Chryseolinea soli: one gene and its partner. The protein of the gene in region 2 interacts with the protein of the main gene of each other region in a pairwise test. Links are inferred from orthologs where the notes say so. Each region holds a gene or a part of one and is shown on either strand. Other genes may lie near its edges. The genes, in order: ruvC and ruvA.

Evidence for each region.
Region 1: the proteins of ruvA (region 2) and ruvC interact in binary tests that used the Escherichia coli proteins (3 or more experiments, as listed by UniProt). The link is inferred for Chryseolinea soli from one-to-one orthologs.

The regions. Positions count from the first base shown.
Region 1 is NZ_CP032382.1:7,508,541-7,518,175, forward strand. What follows is about bases 3,854-6,622. They hold ruvC (crossover junction endodeoxyribonuclease RuvC), read left to right. Parts: upstream 3,854-4,849; coding sequence 4,850-5,395; downstream 5,396-6,622. Other genes in these bases: D4L85_RS31180 (glycosyltransferase), read right to left, coding at 3,854-4,797; D4L85_RS31190 (glycosyltransferase family protein), read left to right, coding at 5,462-6,610. Outside these bases: D4L85_RS31160 (diacylglycerol kinase family protein), read right to left, coding at 184-531; D4L85_RS31165 (glycosyltransferase), read right to left, coding at 586-1,698; D4L85_RS31170 (polysaccharide deacetylase family protein), read right to left, coding at 1,695-2,315; D4L85_RS31175 (GAF domain-containing SpoIIE family protein phosphatase), read right to left, coding at 2,381-3,610; more of D4L85_RS31180, read right to left, coding at 3,664-3,853; D4L85_RS31195 (PIG-L deacetylase family protein), read right to left, coding at 6,954-7,592; D4L85_RS31200 (TDP-N-acetylfucosamine:lipid II N-acetylfucosaminyltransferase family protein), read right to left, coding at 7,706-8,794; D4L85_RS31205 (acetyltransferase), read right to left, coding at 8,791-9,456; D4L85_RS31210 (DegT/DnrJ/EryC1/StrS family aminotransferase), read right to left, coding at 9,463-9,635.
Region 2 is NZ_CP032382.1:2,702,785-2,712,416, forward strand. Bases 4,388-7,153 are described here. They hold ruvA (Holliday junction branch migration protein RuvA), read right to left. Parts: upstream 6,185-7,153; coding sequence 5,591-6,184; downstream 4,388-5,590. Other genes in these bases: sov (T9SS outer membrane translocon Sov/SprA), read right to left, coding at 4,388-5,585; D4L85_RS11700 (NADP-dependent malic enzyme), read right to left, coding at 6,441-7,153. Also shown: more of sov, read right to left, coding at 1-4,387; more of D4L85_RS11700, read right to left, coding at 7,154-8,720; D4L85_RS11705 (sensor histidine kinase), read left to right, coding at 9,001-9,632. UniProt on the Escherichia coli protein: The RuvA-RuvB-RuvC complex processes Holliday junction (HJ) DNA during genetic recombination and DNA repair.

The DNA of each region.
Region 1 (9,635 bases), 4.8 Mb from region 2 along the record:
GTACAAGTTCTCCGGGAGGATGCGCGCTTTGGGGTGGTAAGAAAATTGACGGATCTCCGGTTAGGTATTGTCTATGCACATATTGCGCATTATACATAGTCTTGTGTATGATCAGGGCTAAAGCCCGGGTGGGAATTACGTTAACCCAGACCTAAGGCCCGGGTTATTCGGTAGACAAATAGGTTATAACAAATACTTCCGGAAGATGATGATGCCGATCACCACGGCCATACACGACACCACCAGCACGGCGCCGGCGGCGATGTCTTTGATCTTGCCCGCCAGCGGCTTTCGTTCCAGGGTGACCAGGTCCACCAGCGACTCGATGGCCGAGTTCATCAATTCCAACCCGATGACCACCCCAATGCAGAGGATCACGATGCACCATTCCTCGGGTGTGATGCTGACATAAAACCCGGCACCAATCACCAACAACGCCACGGCGATCTGAGCCTTGAGGTTGCGCTCGCCGGAAATGGCCGACGATATCCCTTGAAAGGCATAGACGAAACTTCTTAAAAGGCTTTTCATATTTTTTTTGACAATGATGTAATCGAACAAGCAAACGCAACGAACGACATCAAATTACTTCCCATCAACAAGTTCTTTTTGCCTTTGAGGTTTACCCAACGATTCAAATACGCTATCCAACGTGCCGGCTAACAACGCAGGGTCTGCGGGAGACTGTGTGAAGCCCTTATACTTTTTAGATTCCTCCAACGCGACGGCGAGGTTGAACCGGTGTTGTTCCTGCATGAAGGCCACGCCTTGTTTCATGAGTCGGGCCGCCAGGTATTCCTGTTCCGTCTGGCCTGGGGTGGGAACAAAGATCGCCCGCTTCTGCAAGGCACTCAAATCCATCACCGTACTGAACCCGCTCCGCGCAATGACGCACGATGCCTGTTCCAACACGGTTTGTAGCGCCGCCCCGGAAAGGAAGTTAACACAATTATCATTGGATTGCTCCTCCGCGGCAGCAGGAAGTCCCCGCACCACAAAATATCTCAGACCCGACGCCTTCACCTGCGGCACCACGATGTTCTCGAACACAGTGCGTTGCGGCTCGGGTCCGGAGAAGACACAGACCATGTCGTACATGGTCTTTGCCGTATGCGTTGGGATGAATCTTGATTGCGGGCCGATGTAGCGGACTGCATAGTTCGCCTGGTGTCTCCCAAAGGTGATCAAGTCTCCGGCCAGGGCATGATCGCCGGGAAAGTCGGGGATCCAGCATTCGGTGAACTTCCGGATGAAAGAATGGTTGATCCGGCGGATCCACGGGGCCATCCAACCAAAGCGTTTTGGCATGAGGATGTTGCTTTGATGCGTAATGAATATGCTGGGCGCCGACGCGGTCCAGCAGCCATAACGGTTGTCGGAAATGACGAGATCGAGGGCGTGCTCCTTGACATAGCGCTCCACGCAGGCATGCTCTTCACGGATGGCGCGTCTGAACTTTGAAAGTTGCCGGGCCATGCTCCAGGCCATGCTCCGCGTTGCAGGGTATGACGGTTGATAGCCGGGTAATTCCAGGAAGGTGAGTTGTGGAAACTCTCTCTCCAGGAGTAAGCGGGAATCGCCGCTGCCGGCAATAAACACTTCGCAGCCTCTTCGCTGCAACTCACGGATCAGCGGGATGCAACGGGTGGCATGCCCGAGGCCCCAGTCCAGCGGCGCTATCAGTACGCGTTTGGTCACGAAAGTGTTTTGAATTGAAAACCTTGTTGCGTAAAATGATCGAGCACGCGCGGCAACGCATAGGTCATGTTCCGTTCGGCTTTGAGGCTGTCGTGGAAAACGATGATGGAGCCGGGGCGTATGGCGTTGATGGTGTTCTTCAGACAACGCTCGGCGCTCAGGTGCCGGTCGTAGTCCACGGAAAGCACGTCCCACATGATGATCCGGAAATCGGCAAGTGCTTTTATTTGGCTTCGGGTGATCCGTCCATAGGGAGGACGAAAGAGCGCCGGCACTTTGGTGTACCGGGCCATTTCTTCCTGGCACTGTTTTATGTTTTGCACATAGTCGCCACGATTTGTTCTCCAGCCATTCATATGATTGAAGGTATGATTGGCCACCGCATGTTCCTTGGCAACCACGTGTTTGAAAATGTCGGGGTGCTTCCGGACGTTATCACCAATACAAAAAAAAGTAGCCTTGGCGTTGTGCCCCGCGAGCGTGTCCAGTACAAATTCTGTAGGGCCGGGAACGGGTCCGTCATCAAAGGTCAGGTACAATTCCCGCGATGCGTTTTCTATTCTCCAGGTGAGCGAAGGATACAGGAAGGGAAGCAGCGAAGGTGTCCGGTGAAGCATAGATCAAATCCCGATATAAAATGACCGACCATGACCGGTAGTATGCCTACCGTGCAACAAAAAAACTATCCTCCTACCCGGCACGAAAGGATGGTGATGTCGTCGTTGTATCCGTTCTTGCCTTTGAAGTTGTCGAGGGCGACGATGATGTCCTGGTGGATGGTCTTTAACTCTTTGGTGTAGGTCAGGTCCTGTTTGAAATAATCCAGCAACGCGTCCACGCCGAATTCAACACCTTGTTCGCTTCGCGTTTCGGTGAGGCCGTCGGTGTAGCAGAACAGGAGGAAGTCGTCGAGGTCGGTCACGAAGCCTTCGTTGAGGAACGGCAGGGGGTGCATGGCGCCGAGCACGGTCGAGCCGTCTTCCAGCAAGCGCAAGCCATTCTTTTTGTCGATCAGGATCGGCGGATTGTGACCGGCATTCACATAGACCATCGTCTTCAACCGGATGTCGTAGATAGCCGCGAAGAAGGTGATGAACTTCTCCCCCTTTGTATTTTCCAACACCTGGAAGTTCAACGCTTCGATGATATCGGTCAGGTTGGGTGTCTGTCGTAACAGCGTGCGCAACGACGCCTGAAAGTTCGACATCATCAACGCGGCGGGTATGCCTTTGCCGCTGACGTCGGCCACGCAGATGAGGAATTGATTTTTGTTGATGGGAATATAATCGTAGTAGTCACCGCCCACCATGTCGTGGGGAAGGTAGCTGGCTTCCACTTTCAGCCGGTCGGTGTTGGGCAATTTGTCGGGAAAGAGAAACTGCTGCACGTCGCTGGCGATCTCGAGCTCCTTGCGGAACGATTCCTGTTCCAGTTGCTTGCGCACCAGCTTTTTGTTTTCGATCGCAACGATGATGATGTTGCTGAGCGCCTGGATGAACTTGATGCCGTCTTCGTTCTCATAGCTCTGATCGTCCATCTCCAGGCCGCCGACAAACACCAAGGCGAGCGTGGTGCTCTTGTGGGTGACGGGGATGATGATGTCGAACACGGTGAAGTCGCACTGCTCGAATTCGCGCAGATGCGTAATGTCTTGTATGGTCTTGAAGGCCGGCAACAGGTTGGCCTTGTGAAAATGTTTCTTGGTGCCGAAGCTTACTTTGCAGCTCCATTCATCGTCCAACACAAAGAGGGCGAGCTTCTGGATGTTGAGATTCGAGCGGAGCGTGAAATTATAGATCTTGTAGAGGGATTCTTCCGATAGATTACTGTTAATAGCCTGCGTGATCTCGAGCAGCGCATTGAGCTCGAGTTCTTTGATTTCAAATTTAGCTTTGAGGGTTTGTTCTGTCATGTTACGGTAAAGTTAATCTGAAAAGCGAATTGAACACAACGTTTTTGCCGCTCCTAAAAATGTTTTACATCGTTATGACTGATCGTGAGCGACTTTAGTTTTCTCCCCTTCCACTCAAACGTATGAAAGTTCGAAAAGACACCGATTGACAAAATATAAAGTGGATACAAGACTTGTAACGAAAGAAAAGCGGGCCAATTCCAGGATAGCCGGAGAATATCGGATATGCTTCTCAAAAAAAAGTATTCCAACACGGCCTTGCCCACCCACAACCCCAGGGCGACACCCGCATCGATACGCTGCATGACTACTATCAGCGGCAACAAAAAGACCAACGCCTGGAAGGCCGCAATAAAAAGTGCCAATGCCTTGCTAACAAACGATTGGTGATGCCGCCACTTTCCTGCCCAGCGAATCCGTTGGTGGATGAATGCGCGCAGGGTTGGGCTGGACGCTGTGGTTACCAGCGTACGTTCGTCGCCGGAAAAAGCAACTCCTCCGGGAAAATGTTGGGCTATCTTTCGCAGCAGGAATTCATCGTCGCCCGAGGGGATGTGCAAATTGCCTTCATAGCCGCCCACCGCCTCAAAGGCATCTTTCCGGAACGCCAGGTTGGCCCCGTTGCACATGGTGGGAACACCCAACGCCATCGTGCCCGCGCCCGAGCCGATGAGGCTGGCAAACTCCAGGGATTGGAGCGCGGAAAAATAATCCTTGCCCGGTATCGCCACCCCTCCAAAAACCATTTGCACCCCCTCCTTCTCAAAGCAGGACAACAGCGTCGCGATCCACTCCGCCGGCACGCGACAGTCGGCATCCGTGGTGATGATCACCGCTCCCTGCGCCAACTGAACACCCCGTGTTAAGGCTGCCTTTTTACCGGTGCCTGCGTTACTGATCAGGCGTATGTTTGGATGCTCCTGGAGATGACGCCGGACGATGTCGGCCGTGTCATCCTCGGAATGATCGTCGACCACGATGACTTCATACAGCGGGTGGGTCTGCTGCTTCAAATCGTCCAGCAACCGGGCGATGTTCTGTGCTTCATTGCGTGCCGGCACCACCACGGTCGCCCGCAACCCTGACGGGACGCCCGGCTTTTGTGCCACGGCTTTCTTCCACCCGACGAACAACACGATCACCAGGATGAAATAAAGCGCAAAAAAAAGAATGGTGACGGTGGTCATGCGTGCAATTTCAGAAATTTACAAACGCTCCCTATCTTGGGCCGTGGTAAATATGGCAAAAGAAAAGATCATCCTCGGTCTCGATCCGGGCACAAACGTGATGGGCTACGGGCTCATCCTGGTGCGCAAGCCCAAAGTAGACCTGCTCCAGTTTGGGGTGATCCACCTCAGCAAATATGCCGGCCACGAGCTGCGGCTCAAGAAGATCTTCGAGCGCGTCATCAGCCTCATCGACGAGTTTAGTCCCGACGAGGTGGCGCTGGAAGCTCCTTTCTTTGGCAAGAACGTGCAGTCCATGCTCAAGCTTGGTCGCGCGCAAGGGGTGGCCATCGCTGCTTCCCTGTCGCGCGAGATCCCCATCGTGGAGTATGCCCCCAAGAAGGTCAAGCAGTCCGTGACCGGCAATGGCAACGCCTCGAAAGAGCAAGTGGCGCGGATGCTCATGGCCCAGTTTGCCATCAAGGAGCTCCCTAAACTCTTGGACGCCACCGACGCGCTGGCGGTGGCCTTGTGTCATCATTTTCAAAAAGGAGAAACCAAAGCAAAAGCCAAAACCTGGGAAGCGTTTGTCAAGGAAAATCCGGGCCGGGCAAAATAAAATTAATACACCGCCGCGGGCCGTTGCCAAACTCCCCGGCATTCTATCTTTACGAAATTTCTCTCCATGAAGTCCCTTTTGGTTCTTTGTTTCAACGATCTGAAGAACGACGCCCGCGTCACCCGGCAGATCAATTTTCTGAAAGACAACTATCGTGTCACTGCCGCCTGTTTCGATGCCTATCCCGACCCGGCACGCGAGCTCTATATCCTCAAAAAAACCAACCTCACTTTTTTCCGGAAAGCGATCACCTCCATCTTCCTCCTCCTGGGCATCAACCGCATTGCATACGCGCTGCTGCACGACTACAAAACCTACGTCGCCCCACTCCGCGAACGCAAATTCGACATCATCATCGCCAACGACATCGAAGCCCTCCCCATGGCATTCGACATCGCAGGAAACCATAGCAAAGTCTTTTTTGACGCGCACGAATATGCTCCCCGTCATTTTGAGGACCGCCTGTATTGGCGAATTTTCTTTCAGCGTTTCAACACCGCGCTTTGCCGGAAATACATTCCGTTGACGGCGGGCATGTCCACCGTCGGTGTGGGATTGGCCACCGAGTATGAAAAGCATTTCGGCGTAAAGCCCCTCATCATCACCAACGCCTCACCGTATGTGCAGCATACGCCAAAGCCCGTCGACCACTATCCCATCAAGCTCGTCCACCACGGCATCTTCAACATCTCGCGCCGTCCCGACCTCATGCTGGACATGATGGAAGGGCTGGGCGATCGCTTCACACTCGATCTCATCTACTTGCTGCCCGGCCACGCCTCACCCCAAACCCAAGAATACTTCGAAACCTTCAAAGCCCGCGCCGCCGCCATGGGCAACGTCAAGGTGCTCCCCGCACTGAAGGGCAGCGAGATCGTGCCGACGCTGCATGCGAACTATGACATGGGCGTGATCCTTATTCCCCCCGTAAATTTTAATTATGAGAACGGGTTGCCAAACAAGCTTTTCGATGGCATCCAGGCGCGCCTGGGCATCATAGGAGGTCCGTTAAGAGAGATCGCCCAGATTGTGAAGCGTTATGATATTGGGGTGGTTTCGGAGGATTTTACTGCGGAGGGTATGACGAAGGCGTTGAAGGCTTTGACGAAGGAGGATGTTACACGTTTTAAGATGAACACGCAGAAAGCTGCGGAGGAGTTGAGTGCGGAACATAATCAGGTTGTGTTGCTGGAGGCTTTGAAGAAGTTGGGTTAGTTGCAATGCCTGCCATTGTTGTGGTTGTGTCATTTGATTGTGTGGTGGTGGATGCTGAATCGAAGTTGTTGGCGGGACGCCAACAACTGGGTAATTGCGACGTGGGTTGGGAGTGGTATCATTGAATTGTTCCCCTCGGTGTGCTCCCCTCTAGTATCGGCTGGTTGGTCCCTCGCCGATCCTTATCGGTCAGTTGCTATTTTTATAGTCAGTCCCATAATCATACAAAGCCGCATACCAATATATCCACCACCGTTGTTGGTGTCCCACCAACAACTCTACTCGGTGTGTGATCCGCATGAATAAGGCACCACCCCCATCACCGCTCCTTCCCAACTGCGGGTTAAAATATCAGCCGTATCACCTCAAACGCCTCCGCATATTCGCTGCCAATCTGCACGCCACGGGCTTTGGCTAAGGAAAAAACAAATTGTTCCGAGATGTAATCACGGTGTTGTTGTGACTCGTAGGCTTTCAGTGCGTCGCACTTACGGCGGATGTGTTCTTCTTTCAATTGCACGAAGCAACTGGTGCTGAAGGTGAGATTGTTCCAGATCAGTTCGTAGCCTAGGATGGTGCGTTGTTTGAAGGCGCGCAGACCTTCTTGTGCTACCGTGCTATGGTCTTGATGGATGTCGTTTAACGACGGCAGCAAGACGAGGTCGGGGTTGATGCGTTTCCGGAGTTGGATCAGGCCTTCGAGGATTTCCTGGCGCACGTAGTTGAGCTTGCGCACCTCGTAGTTGTAGATGATGAGGTTTTCGGGTTTGATGCCCAGGCGGAACGTGGCGTTCTTTACTTCGGTTTTCAGGATGTCTTTGGGGAATCCTTCGGGTACGGATTGTTCGGCGGTGGAGAAGGCAGCGTAGTAGACGTCGGCTCCGGCTTCGATCAGTTTGGCGATGGTGCCGCCGGCTCCCAGTTCGCCGTCGTCGGTGTGAGGTGCCAGGACGAGTACGGTCCTGAATTTGGTGATGTCCATGCGGATAGTTTGAGGGGGAAATTTAAGGATTAAAAATCAGGGGACCTTGTCTTTGGCTATATTCAATTTGTGATCAACCACTAACCGATCCACTCTGGGATATGGCTTTCGCCTTATTCACCAAATAACTCCTTATAAAGGACCAGAATCCGCTCATGGGCAAAGACGCTCGCAATACGCGACTTGTTCGAACCGCTATCCCGTATCACCTTTCCGGACGACACCTCAGTCAAAGCATGCCACTGAATATTTAACCGGGTCAGATCGGGAAGCGAAATGTTTTTATCATTGAAGAACACAGGCTTGTTCATATACATCATCATCAAAATGTTTCCATACCCCTGGGGGCGAATGGTGTTCATGATGAGTCCATCGGTTTTGGAAAGCAGCAACAGGTATTCCTCGAACTTCATATAACGGTCAACAAATTCCAGGGTGCCGTGACGATAGTGGAGATTCTTTCTTAGAAATTTTATGTAGCGCGCGTCGCCATAGGAAACGGGGATCAGCAGGTGTGCCTTCACTTCTTTTTCATCGAGATAATTTACAACCTCCAGGTGATTGTTGGCCGGTGAGCCGGAATTGCCAAGGATGTACACCGGCGTTTCATGATCTTCATTTTTGCCGGTGACCAGTTCATCGATTTTATGATAGGCCTGGTTGTTCTCATAAAAGAAGAAACGGAAATCTGCCGAGAGCGGTAGATGGTCCTTTGCAAAACGATACTCTTCTTCCATCCAGGTGAGCACGTTCTTTATTTTCGAGAGGGCCTGACGGCGATAGGGCGTTTGGGTTAGCCGGACCTTTAGTTCGTAAAGAAATTTTGTTAACGACCAGTCTGGGTTGACATAGCGTTTCAGCGTCTCGGGTCCATAACAAAGTTTTTCCAGTTCTCTCAGGTTATACAGATCGCCTCCCCACACCATCCAATGCAAGGATTTGAATTTGTTTTTGGCTACCCAGCGATACAGGAGCGGTGTAAAGTAATGGATGAATACCTGGTCGTACTGGGAAGTATCGCCGACGATTTCCGCAAAGGAAGCAGAGTTCAGTTTGGCGAAGGGCAACTCATAACGGATCACCTGGAGGCGTTTTGCATTGGTGCGCACCACAATGCGGTTATTTTCCAGCGCGCCGATCTCCCTGAGGTTATCGTAGAAAGCATTTATAAAACTGCTGTCGGGAACGATGTGAAGATTCATGCGAAGAGGTTTGCCAGGTCGAGTGGTGACAGGGTTCTCCGGATCACTCCGGGAACGCCGGCGATCACGCAATTGTCGGGCACGTCTTTCGTGATCACCGCGCCGGCACCAACCACCACATTCTGGCCGACGCGAACCTTAGGCAGGATCACGGCATTCGTTCCCAACACCGAGTAGCTGCCAATCATGCAACCACCCGTTATCCGAACGCCCGGCGACAATTCGACAAAATCACCCACCACACTGTCGTGCGACAGAGTGCAACCCGGATTGATCAAACACCCGGCGCCAATGGTGACATGACTGGTGATGACCGTTCCCGAAAGAATGTTGCATCCATCACCCATCCTATTTTCAAAGCGCCCGATGTCGGTGTTGGGGCTCACGGTGGAGGTTAGCTTCCCTCCTGCGTCCAGAAATTTTTGACACAACCGGTAACGAAACACGGGATTGCCTAATCCCAGAGTGAATCGCAGATCGCCGGTTTGTTGAAAGACTTTTTTTACTTCATCCATCGTGCGCAACACGGGGAAGCGGTTCACTAATTTTTCAGGAACATGGCTCGACAGGTCATCGAAAAAGTAGAGGTTCTCCAGGTCGTTGCATTGGGCCAGGATCTCCAGCACTTCCTTTGCAAAACCTTTGGCACCGGCAACGACCATGCTATATCAATTGTTTTGAACCCGTAAAATGATCCTGAAAATCATATCGATCTCTTCCGGCGACAGCGTGTCGTACAACGGCAGACAGAGCACGCGTTTTGCCACCGAATGCGTTACTTCACAAGGCGCCTTTTTCTCCACGTAAGGAAGATCTTCCAGCGACGGGAAAAAATAGCGGC
Region 2 (9,632 bases):
CGTGGCCCGGCGCGCCAGTTGTAGTTCACCTGATAGCGATAGTCGGCCCCCAGCCAGTCCGTGGCGGGAATTTTGTCGAGGGGTACCGTATAGTTCAGGGTCATGCTCTGATCGAAAAGCTTGGCACGACCAAATTTTTTCAAATTCTTTTTGATCTCGGTCGACACCGAATCGCCTTCACCGTCGGGCTCATCGATGATCGCATTCATCCGCGCGTTATAATCGAACGACAGGTTCTTGGAGAGATTCCAATGCACGGCATACGTTCGGTTAAAGGTGAAGAACTTCACATAATTCGGATCGGAGATGAAACCGGAGTTGCGATACACGTTCTTCTGGAACGACCGGTCAAGGTCCATCCGCACGCTGATGTTAGAGGGCATCAGGCTGAAGTTGAAATCTTTGATCACCTTCAACCAGGGCGAATTCAACCCCTTCGAATCTTTGAAGGGTTCGATGCCGGTAGCTTTTGGTGAAAACGTGTAGGCAATGGAACCCTTATATTCTTTTTGCAAAGCTTGTTTGGTCGTGAAGTTCGACCGGTTGGCTTCGCTATAGGCGTAACTGAAGGCAAAGTTCTCGATGTCCCATAGCCGTACCGGTGCATCCGCTCGGGTCTTCACCTTTCGCACGTTGATGAAGTTCAAACTTCGTCGCGTTTCCTGGTCTCGAATGAGCTTGATGTAGTCGCTCCTCTCCTGGTCGGTGTTGAACGACTGCAACGCGGCACTCAGCTTCATGTCCGGGTTGGCGGGGTCGTATTGTGGATTGATCGTCGTGTTCTGATAACTCATGAACATGGGGATCTTGATGCCGGTGTTGCCGGGCAAAAGTTTATCCACATTCACGTTGGCCGAAATGTCGTAGGCCGTGGTTTCATCGCGTGTTCGTTCAAAGATCTTGGAACTCACAGGACCAAAACCAAAGGTTGTGTGACGGAACGCGCCCGTCACCGTAGCAAAGTCAGCAAGCTTTGCGCTGACGGTGGAGTTTACCGCCCAGCCCGGCGTTCGATTGAAATCCGTGACACGAAGTTCGTTGGCCCAGATACAGGCCGAGATCGTTCGCTTGTCGGCTGTTTTTGGATTGCGTATCCCGATCATCATCACCTGCACGCTGCTCAGGTCGGGGCGTCCGAAGATCCGGATCAAGTGGCGGTCCTCCACCAGCTTGGGGCCCTCGCGCGGATACAACTCCGTTAACGGAAAACCTTCGCGATCGCGGGCGGCTTTCAGCGCATAAAGATCATCCAAGGCCAGGTCGATATCGTTTTCCGCGGGCCAGATCACATCGGGATCGTTGGAGTTGGTGGGCCGCGTGATCTTCAACGGGAGCGCTATCTCATAATAGTTTTGATCGAAGTCCGTACCCAACCGCAGGAAGCCTTGCAGCTCACCGTCGTTGGCCTCGCTGTTGGCGTGGAAATACATTTTGATGCGGCCATAGTTGAACAAATCCACCGCACCGGTCTTATAGATCGCCCGCGAGTCGCCGTCATTGAGATTGTCGACGCACACCTGCACCGATTGCTCGTTCAATTGGCGAGGCACCGCCGATGTATTGTCGCGGTCGCGGACCACGCCGGGAGGGATCACATAGCCCGATTTGTTTTCAGAGGCCGCGGCGTTTTCTTCCAGGTTCACCACGTTCACTGTAAAGTTGTTGGGATCGAGTTCGGGATCTTTCACCAGATCGCTTTCCAGCAAATTGTCGGTGTATCTTCTCCAGCGGCTACCCACCATGCGGAAGTTCGCAAAACGCAACACCACCGGATCCTTGAACCCCGTGAGCAACATCCGCGCATACTTGATGGACTTGAAACCATCGATGGCGCCGACCTTGTTCTCGAATTGCCGCACGGGAATACGGAACAAATACCAGGTCACCTGCTCCGGCGAGTTGGTGCCTTTGGTCAGGATCTTGTCCACGATATAACCTTTGTTGATGTCGAGCTGGCCAGGTCGCAGGTCGAGGTTGTATTCGTAATATTCTTCCAGTTCGCTCAGCGTGTTGTCGGCATTGATATCTTCGTTGTCGGGGATCGTGCTGCCCGATGGCGTAACGGCGTCGCTACCCGTGATCACCGGAGAGTTTCCATCCTGCCCGTTGATCTGTTTGTAGCGTTCCAGGATCTGCGCGTTGTTGGCATCCAGATCCGAACCTAAGAAATAATGGAAGTTATCCGCAGACGGATCCTGGATGGATTTATCCCGTGCTGCACCGCCCAGTTGGTTGATGTAATTTTGGAAGAAGGACACTTCCTTGTCGGTTGGCAAACCATCCAACCCCACATCCTGGTTGACCCGCGTGCTGGGATCGTTGTTGAAGGCATTGGTGAGGTATTGTTGGGAAGTAACATAACCCCAATTGTTTTTTGTGGCCTCCCCGTCGAGATTTCCGGTTGGGGGAAGTCCGTTCTCAAACGCGTGCTTGGAATCGCGGATCACATCTTCGGAAATACTGCCGAGTTGAAAGGTCACCTTACCACCCGTCCGGTTCGGTTGTGGTGTGTCGGTGATCCCATCGTCGACGTAGCCGTATTGGCTGTTGATGAAGGGATCGAGCAACCAGAATTCAACGTACTCGATATTGGCTTTGTCGAAATCCACTTCGGTCCGGATGGCGTTGGTAATGGCACCCCAGTTCTTTTCCGGGCTGTTCAGAAAACCGTCGGACGTTTGCAGCGGGTTGTAGTTGTAAGGTCCCCGTTCTTTTGGATAGTAAGCCACGTCGAAGATCTGTTCATAAAAAATACCTTGTGTGAGCTGGCGCAGCGGGAAGATTTCTTTCGGGTCCACGGGCCGCACATAGTGGTTCTTCAGATCGTTGTCCGTGATGTTGTCCGGCTTGAAGCGGCCCACGTTGCGATAGAGTTGATTATCGACCGTATACCAGGCAATTTTTGCGCGCAGGTACCCCGCAGAGAGGTCGTTGCCCAGGCCGTTGCTGGGGTCGAACCGGTAGTCGTCCGTTTTGGGGACGGAAGAGAGTTTCCAGCCCGCCGGGCTCATGAGCGAATAGGGCGTGGCCGTGTTCTCGAAGTCGTCGATATAGGCCGTTCCCTCGCCGTTGATCTTGTTGGAGGTGCCGGGAAGCAACTGTGCAAATTCACCCGTCACAGCCACCGACGATTGTTCCTTCGTTTCCAGGAAGGGCAATGCGTCCACCAACTTGGTGAGCATGCGGCTCTTTTTGTTGACGTTGAAATCAAGACCGTACTGCAAGTTGCGCGCCGGCTCGGTGCCGATCTGGTTGCGGCTGATGAGCGGCCGCTCGTTGTAATACAGCGCCGTACCACCCAGGTTCACATCTTCGCTGAGGTGATAGTCAAACCGTGTGCCCAACAAGCTTCGCGTCTGAAAAGCAAACGGGTCCGACTGTTCATACTTCACTTCAATATTTTTACCCGAGTTTAAAACCGATTCGTTCAAGATGGTCACCTTCCCGAACGTGTAGTCCACGACGAAGTCCGTTCCTTCGTTCAAGGGGATGCCGCCGGCATACAACTTCACCGAACCTTGCGACACGCCGAAGCCCGGTATCAATATTTCCTTCGATGACCCTGCACTGTACAAACCCTTCATGTAGAATTTGTTCTTCGTGGCAAACAATTCGGCATCGGCCTTCGTGGTGTGATAGAGCGTATCGTAAGCGTATTTCTGAATAAGGTAGGCCTGCTGCGGATCCCCGGCGAATGCCTGTCGCAAGGCGTCGCTAAAGGGATGGAGGTAGGGATAGATGATAAGCCCCGTGGTGGAGTTTACGGTGATGCCTTCGATGTAGTCGAAGTTTCCGTCCTTTTGGGGGTCGTTCACGGGGTTGAGTTTATCCAACCCCATCACTTCTACCAACTGCCGCGTCCGCACTTTTGTGCCTTCCTGCAATTGCGGGTTGTCGATACCGGATTTGTCATCGCGGTAGATCACCCGAAGCTGAAAACCATCGCGCGTGAGTTGCGTCACGTTCAGGTTATAGATGTTCTTCATCATCAGGTCCCAAGTGGGGATGATCACTTTGTTTGCATCGCGGATGGCGATCTTGCGGGGGCGCAGCAGCTTCAGGAAGATCACTTCGTTGTCTTTCAGGCTCGCATAGTCGTCGGAAAGTTCACCCACGCGGTAGGCGCGGCCGTTATACGTGTATTCGTAGGCTACGGCGAGGGCTTCGTCGTTTTGAAGCTTGCGCGTCAGCGTTACATAGCCCAACTGTTGGTGGAAGGTATATTCGGTGGTAGCGAGTTTGCGGGCACCGGTGATTTTTTCGTAGTCAGTTCCGTTTATCAGGGCCTTGTTGAATTGAGCGTCGAGGACGCCGGTGATTCCATCGGCATCACGGGGAAATGTTTTAAGCTTGTCGAAAAGATCATTTGACGCGTTGCCGTTTGGTGCATTGGGATTGTTGCTATGCACGGCTGAATTGTAGATGCGCCGGGGTTCCGCGAGATCCATAAATCCCATCACGTTGCGCAGTGTTTGCGTGTCGTTGTTCCGGTTCAAAATGTACACCTCCACACGGGTGATGTTTACCCCGGAAATGATCTGAGGTGGGTTGCCGATCCACTTTTGGTAGTTATCACGGAAAAACTGGCCGAGGAAAAAGTGACGGTTCTCGTCGTAGTTGGAGGCAATGATCTCGAACGGCCGCCCCTGCCCGGCATTGTTGCCGCCCCCCAGGTTAATGGACGCCGTCTTTCCCCGTTGCGTGGTGGCAATGGAGGTGACGTCCAGTTTGCCGAACTGCATTTTGGCTTTGATACCAAAAAGGTTTTGCGCACCCTGGATCAGGGTGTTGTTCAGGGGCAAGCTCACGTTACCGATCTCCAGCTTTTGCAAAATGTCTTCCTTGAAACCGGTGTATTCCACCTTCATGTTGTTCTGGAAGTCGAAGGAGTTGTTGTTGTCGAAGTTGGCGGTGACCTGCAGCTTTTCGCCCACTTTGCCCACCACGCTCATGTTGATCTGCTGGTCGAACTCAAAGCCGCCGTTGCGTTGCTGGCGGATGGGGATGTTGGGGTTGTTGAGGCGCTGGAAGGCGGCCCCGAAGTCCAGTGTCACAAATCCGCGGGGTACGAGCTCCACGTAGCTGCCCCCAAAGATGCGGTCCAGCACGGGACTGATAAAGATCTTGGGGATGAGGCTTCGGCCGGTCACGGCGCTCTCGCCGTCCTGGGCGCGGGCGCGTCCCTTCCAATAGCTTTTCAGGATCTGGCGGTCCTGGTATTGCTTGAACTCCTCGAAGCTCATGCTCGAGGTGGGGCGGTAGTTCAGGTCGCCGATCTTTTCATAGATGGTATAGTTCAGGGCCGTGTCGATGTCCACGTCCAGCTTCATCTGGTTGGGGTCTTTCAGGTAGAGGGGCGAGGCCGTGGTGGTGTTGGAGAACGGATCGCCATAACGGTCGGTGGCCCGGTATGTGGGTCGGCGAGTGGGTTTGTAACTGTCACTCTGGGTCGTGTCGGAAGGGTTTTGGCGCGTAGGTCGGACTTGCCCCGATACCGTCTGGGGTACGAGCAAAATACTCAGCCATGCTACAAACAACTGGCCAAGCGTTAGAGCAACCTGATTCTTCCGTGTAGAGACAGTCAAACGTACTATGCGTTTTTTAGGGCCTGCTTAACTAAATCTTCTAAGGTAATGGTATTTCCCGATTTTTTCAGGACGGTATCAACACTTTTCTCAGCGGCTGCTTTGGGCAGGCCGAGCGTAAGCAAAGCAGATAACGCTTCCTTGCGCAGGGTATTGTGAGGACCCACTGAAATAGACGGCTGAGTTTCGTCCCAGCTTTCCTTCTTCAGCTTGTCCTTCAATTCGATGATGACCCGTTGTGCGGTCTTGCCCCCGATGCCCTTGATGGATTGCAAAGCGGCGGCATCCTCGCGCACAATGGCACTCTTCAACTCCTGGCTGTTCATATACGACAACATCACAATGGCCGTGCTGGGCCCCACCCCGTTCACCGACACCAGTTGTTGAAAGAGCTTCTTTTCCGTCTCGTTACTAAACCCGAACAATACATGCGCGTCCTCGCGAATGCTGAGGTGTGTGTGCAGCATGATGTGCTCTTGTTCTTTGATCTCGGAAAACGTCTGCAGCGAAATATGCAGGAGATATCCCACGCCGTTAACGTCCACGATCACGTGGGTAGGGTCTCGCTGCACCAGCCTGCCTTTGAGAAAAGCGATCATTTTTTTGTACGCTAATTTAGGATGAAAGAACGGTAGGATAAAACGAAAAAGTACAACGCCACAAAGAACCCACCGTGATCTTTGCGTTAAACTTTCGTGCCTGCCCGCCGAAGCTTTAGCGAAGGCGGGCTTGCTCGCCGAAACTTCAGCGAAGACGGGCTTGCTCGCCGAAACTTCAGCGAAGGCGGCTTGCTCGCCGAAACTTCAGCGAAGACTGGGCTCGCCCGCCGAAGCTTTAGCGAAGGCGGGCTAAAAATTACAAGTGCCCGTTCTGCTCGTGTAACTGCGCATCCACCACGGCAATCGCCGCCATGTTCACGATCTCGCGGATGGAGCTACCCAACTGCAGCACATGCACCGGCTTTTTCATCCCCAACAGAATGGGTCCGATGGTTTCCGCTCCTCCAATTTCCATCAGCAGCTTGTAGGCGATGTTGCCCGACGCCAGGTTGGGGAAGATGAGCGTGTTGGCTCCCTCTTTCGCCAGCGCGCTGAACGGGAAGGTCTCCTGTTGCAACGTGGTGTTCAACGCCACGTTCGCCTGGATATCGCCCTCCACCACCAGGTCGGGATTCTTCAGCTTCGCCAGGCGCACAGCTTCTTTCGTTTTCTCCGGCACCTCGCCCTTGGAAGATCCGAAGTTGGAATACGACAGCATGGCCACGCGGGGTTCTATGTCGAAAAATTTCACACCGTGAGCGGTTAGCTCAATGATCTCGGCCAGTTCTTGGGCGTTGGGTTCTACGTTCACCGTGGTGTCGGCGAAAAAGAATGTGCCGCGTTTGGCCAGGACGATATACATGCCCGCCACGCGGTTCACACCGTCGGCCGTGCCGATGATCTGCAGGGAGGGGAGGATGGTTTTGGGATAATCTTTCGTGAGACCGCTCACCAGGGCATCCGCATCGCCGTGCTCCACCATCATGGCGGCAAAATAATTGCGCTCGCGCATCAGGCGCTCACAATCCTGGTAGTTCATGCCCTTGCGTTGGCGTTTCTTGTAGAACTCCTGCGCATAGCGCTTTACGGTTTCTTCTTCCTGGCGCGGATAGAGGATGGGACAATCGTGCAGGTCGAGTTTGTACTCTTCCATCAGTTGCATGATCCGCTCTTTATTCCCCAGCAAGATCGGGAAGGCAATGCCTTCGTCTTTCAGGATTTGTGCCGCCTTCAGCACCTTATGATGATCGGCTTCCGTGAACACTACGCGTTTGGGCTGCTTCTTGGCGCGGTCGATCACGCGCGACATTAATTTTTGATCGATACCAATGCGTTTTTGCAAGATCTCGTGATAGGCGCCCCAGTCCGTGATGGGATTTTTTGCAACGCCCGAATCCATCGCTGCCTTGGCGACCGCCGGCGATACCGTTGTGATGAGGCGTGTGTCAAGGGGTTTGGGAATGAGGTAGTCGCGACCGAACCGGATCTTGTCGGCACCGTAGGCTTTTACCACGATGTCGGGCACGGGCTCTTTGGCCAGCTCGGCCAGCGCTTTGACGGCGGCCAACTTCATGGCTTCGTTGATTTCGGTTGCCCGCACATCGAGGGCGCCTCGAAAAATGTAGGGGAAGCCCAGCACGTTATTCACCTGGTTAGGGTGATCGGAACGGCCCGTGGCCATAATGATGTCGTGGCGCGTTTTCATGGCCAGGTCATAGGCAATCTCAGGGTCGGGATTTGACAGGGCAAACACGATGGGATCTTTTGCCATGGCATTCAGATCGGCAGGCGTGATGGCGTCGGCCACCGAGAGCCCCACGAATACATCGGCGCCCTGCATGGCCTCTTGCAGGCTGTTGATATTTTTTTTGGTGACGAACTGTTGTTTGACCTCGTCCAGACCGGTGCGCTGGGTATTGAGCACACCCTTACTGTCACACATGATGATGTTCTCCGGGCGCGCGCCCAGGGCGATGTATAATTTGGTGCAGCTCACGGCTGCGGCACCCGCGCCGTTCACGACGATGGAAATATCTTCTATTTTTTTACCGACGATCTCCAGGGCATTCAACAAGGCCGAGCACGAGATAATGGCCGTGCCGTGTTGATCGTCGTGCATGATCGGAATATTCATTTTCTCTTTCAGCACCGTCTCGATCTTAAAACATTCGGGTGCCTTGATGTCTTCCAAGTTGATGCCGCCAAACGTTGGCTCCAGTGACTTCACGATCTTGATAAACTCATCGGGGTCTGATTCGTCGATCTCGATATCGAATACGTCGATGCCTGCGAATTTTTTAAACAACACACCCTTTCCCTCCATCACGGGCTTTGACGCCTCGGGACCGATGTTGCCCAATCCCAACACGGCCGTACCGTTGGAAATAACGGCGACCAGGTTTCCCTTGGCAGTATACTTGTAAACATCTTCTTTATTGGCAGCGATCTCCAGGCAAGGTTCGGCCACACCCGGTGAATAGGCCAGGGCCAGGTCCAATTGTGTGCTCAACGATTTGGTGGGAACAACTTCGATCTTTCCCGGTTGTCCCTGCATGTGAAAATTCAGGGCATCCTGTTTTCTGATTTTGATGGACATGTATGAATGTTAGTTAGGTGGGCAAAGATAACAAGCCACGGCAAAAGTTACAGGATTATATCGTGAAGAACCGTTGCCTTACCGGCCCGAAAACAGGTTGTGCATGGCAAAGGAAGCGCCTTGCCAGGGTTGCGGTTCTGGGTTACGGAAGGCAGAATAGTCTGTTTGTAAAATGCAAGCCGGGCTGAAATAAAGTGAACAAAGTTTGCGCTGAATAACAAAGGTTTACCTTTTTCTTCTGAACTTCATACACATTCCAGGTTTGGTTTAAATCTGTTCTATGACGGCAGTCTCATGGCTCAAAGGAGCTGTATTGTACGGCGTGGTTTGTCTCGTGGCGGGGCTGATGCTTATTAATGTTTATCTGATCTATCGCAACAGCCAGGTCATCGAGTTCAACAAACGACAGCAGGAGGAGGCCGAACGAATCAAGGTAAGCGCAACGGATGTGGTTCGCGGCCTGCACTTGCTCGACATGGCGGTGAGAAGTTATGCCATCGTGGAAAAACTCTCCTTCCTCGATGCGCGCGACACGGCCATCTACGATATCAACCAAGCCTTCAACCGGCTGGAGACCGCCTTGCACGCACAACAATACGACCTCAACGAGGTCTACATACAACGCGACTCCGTGAACCACTACATCGAGGTCACCGGTGTGATGACAAGGTATTTACAACGCGGACAACACGATAAATTTGCGGCCCTGCTCGATCTCGATCCGGGCTTTCCGGTGTGGTTGCAATTCATGGAATTCAAAAAGCGCGTCGAAAATTTTGAAGACAATATTTCCGCGCAGGCCAAGGTTCGCTACGAAAACGCGTTGCAAAACAGCTACATCCTGCAAATCGTGCTGTTCCTGTTCACCACGCCCTTGCTGGCCTACACCGCGTTCCAAACCAATCGCAGCCT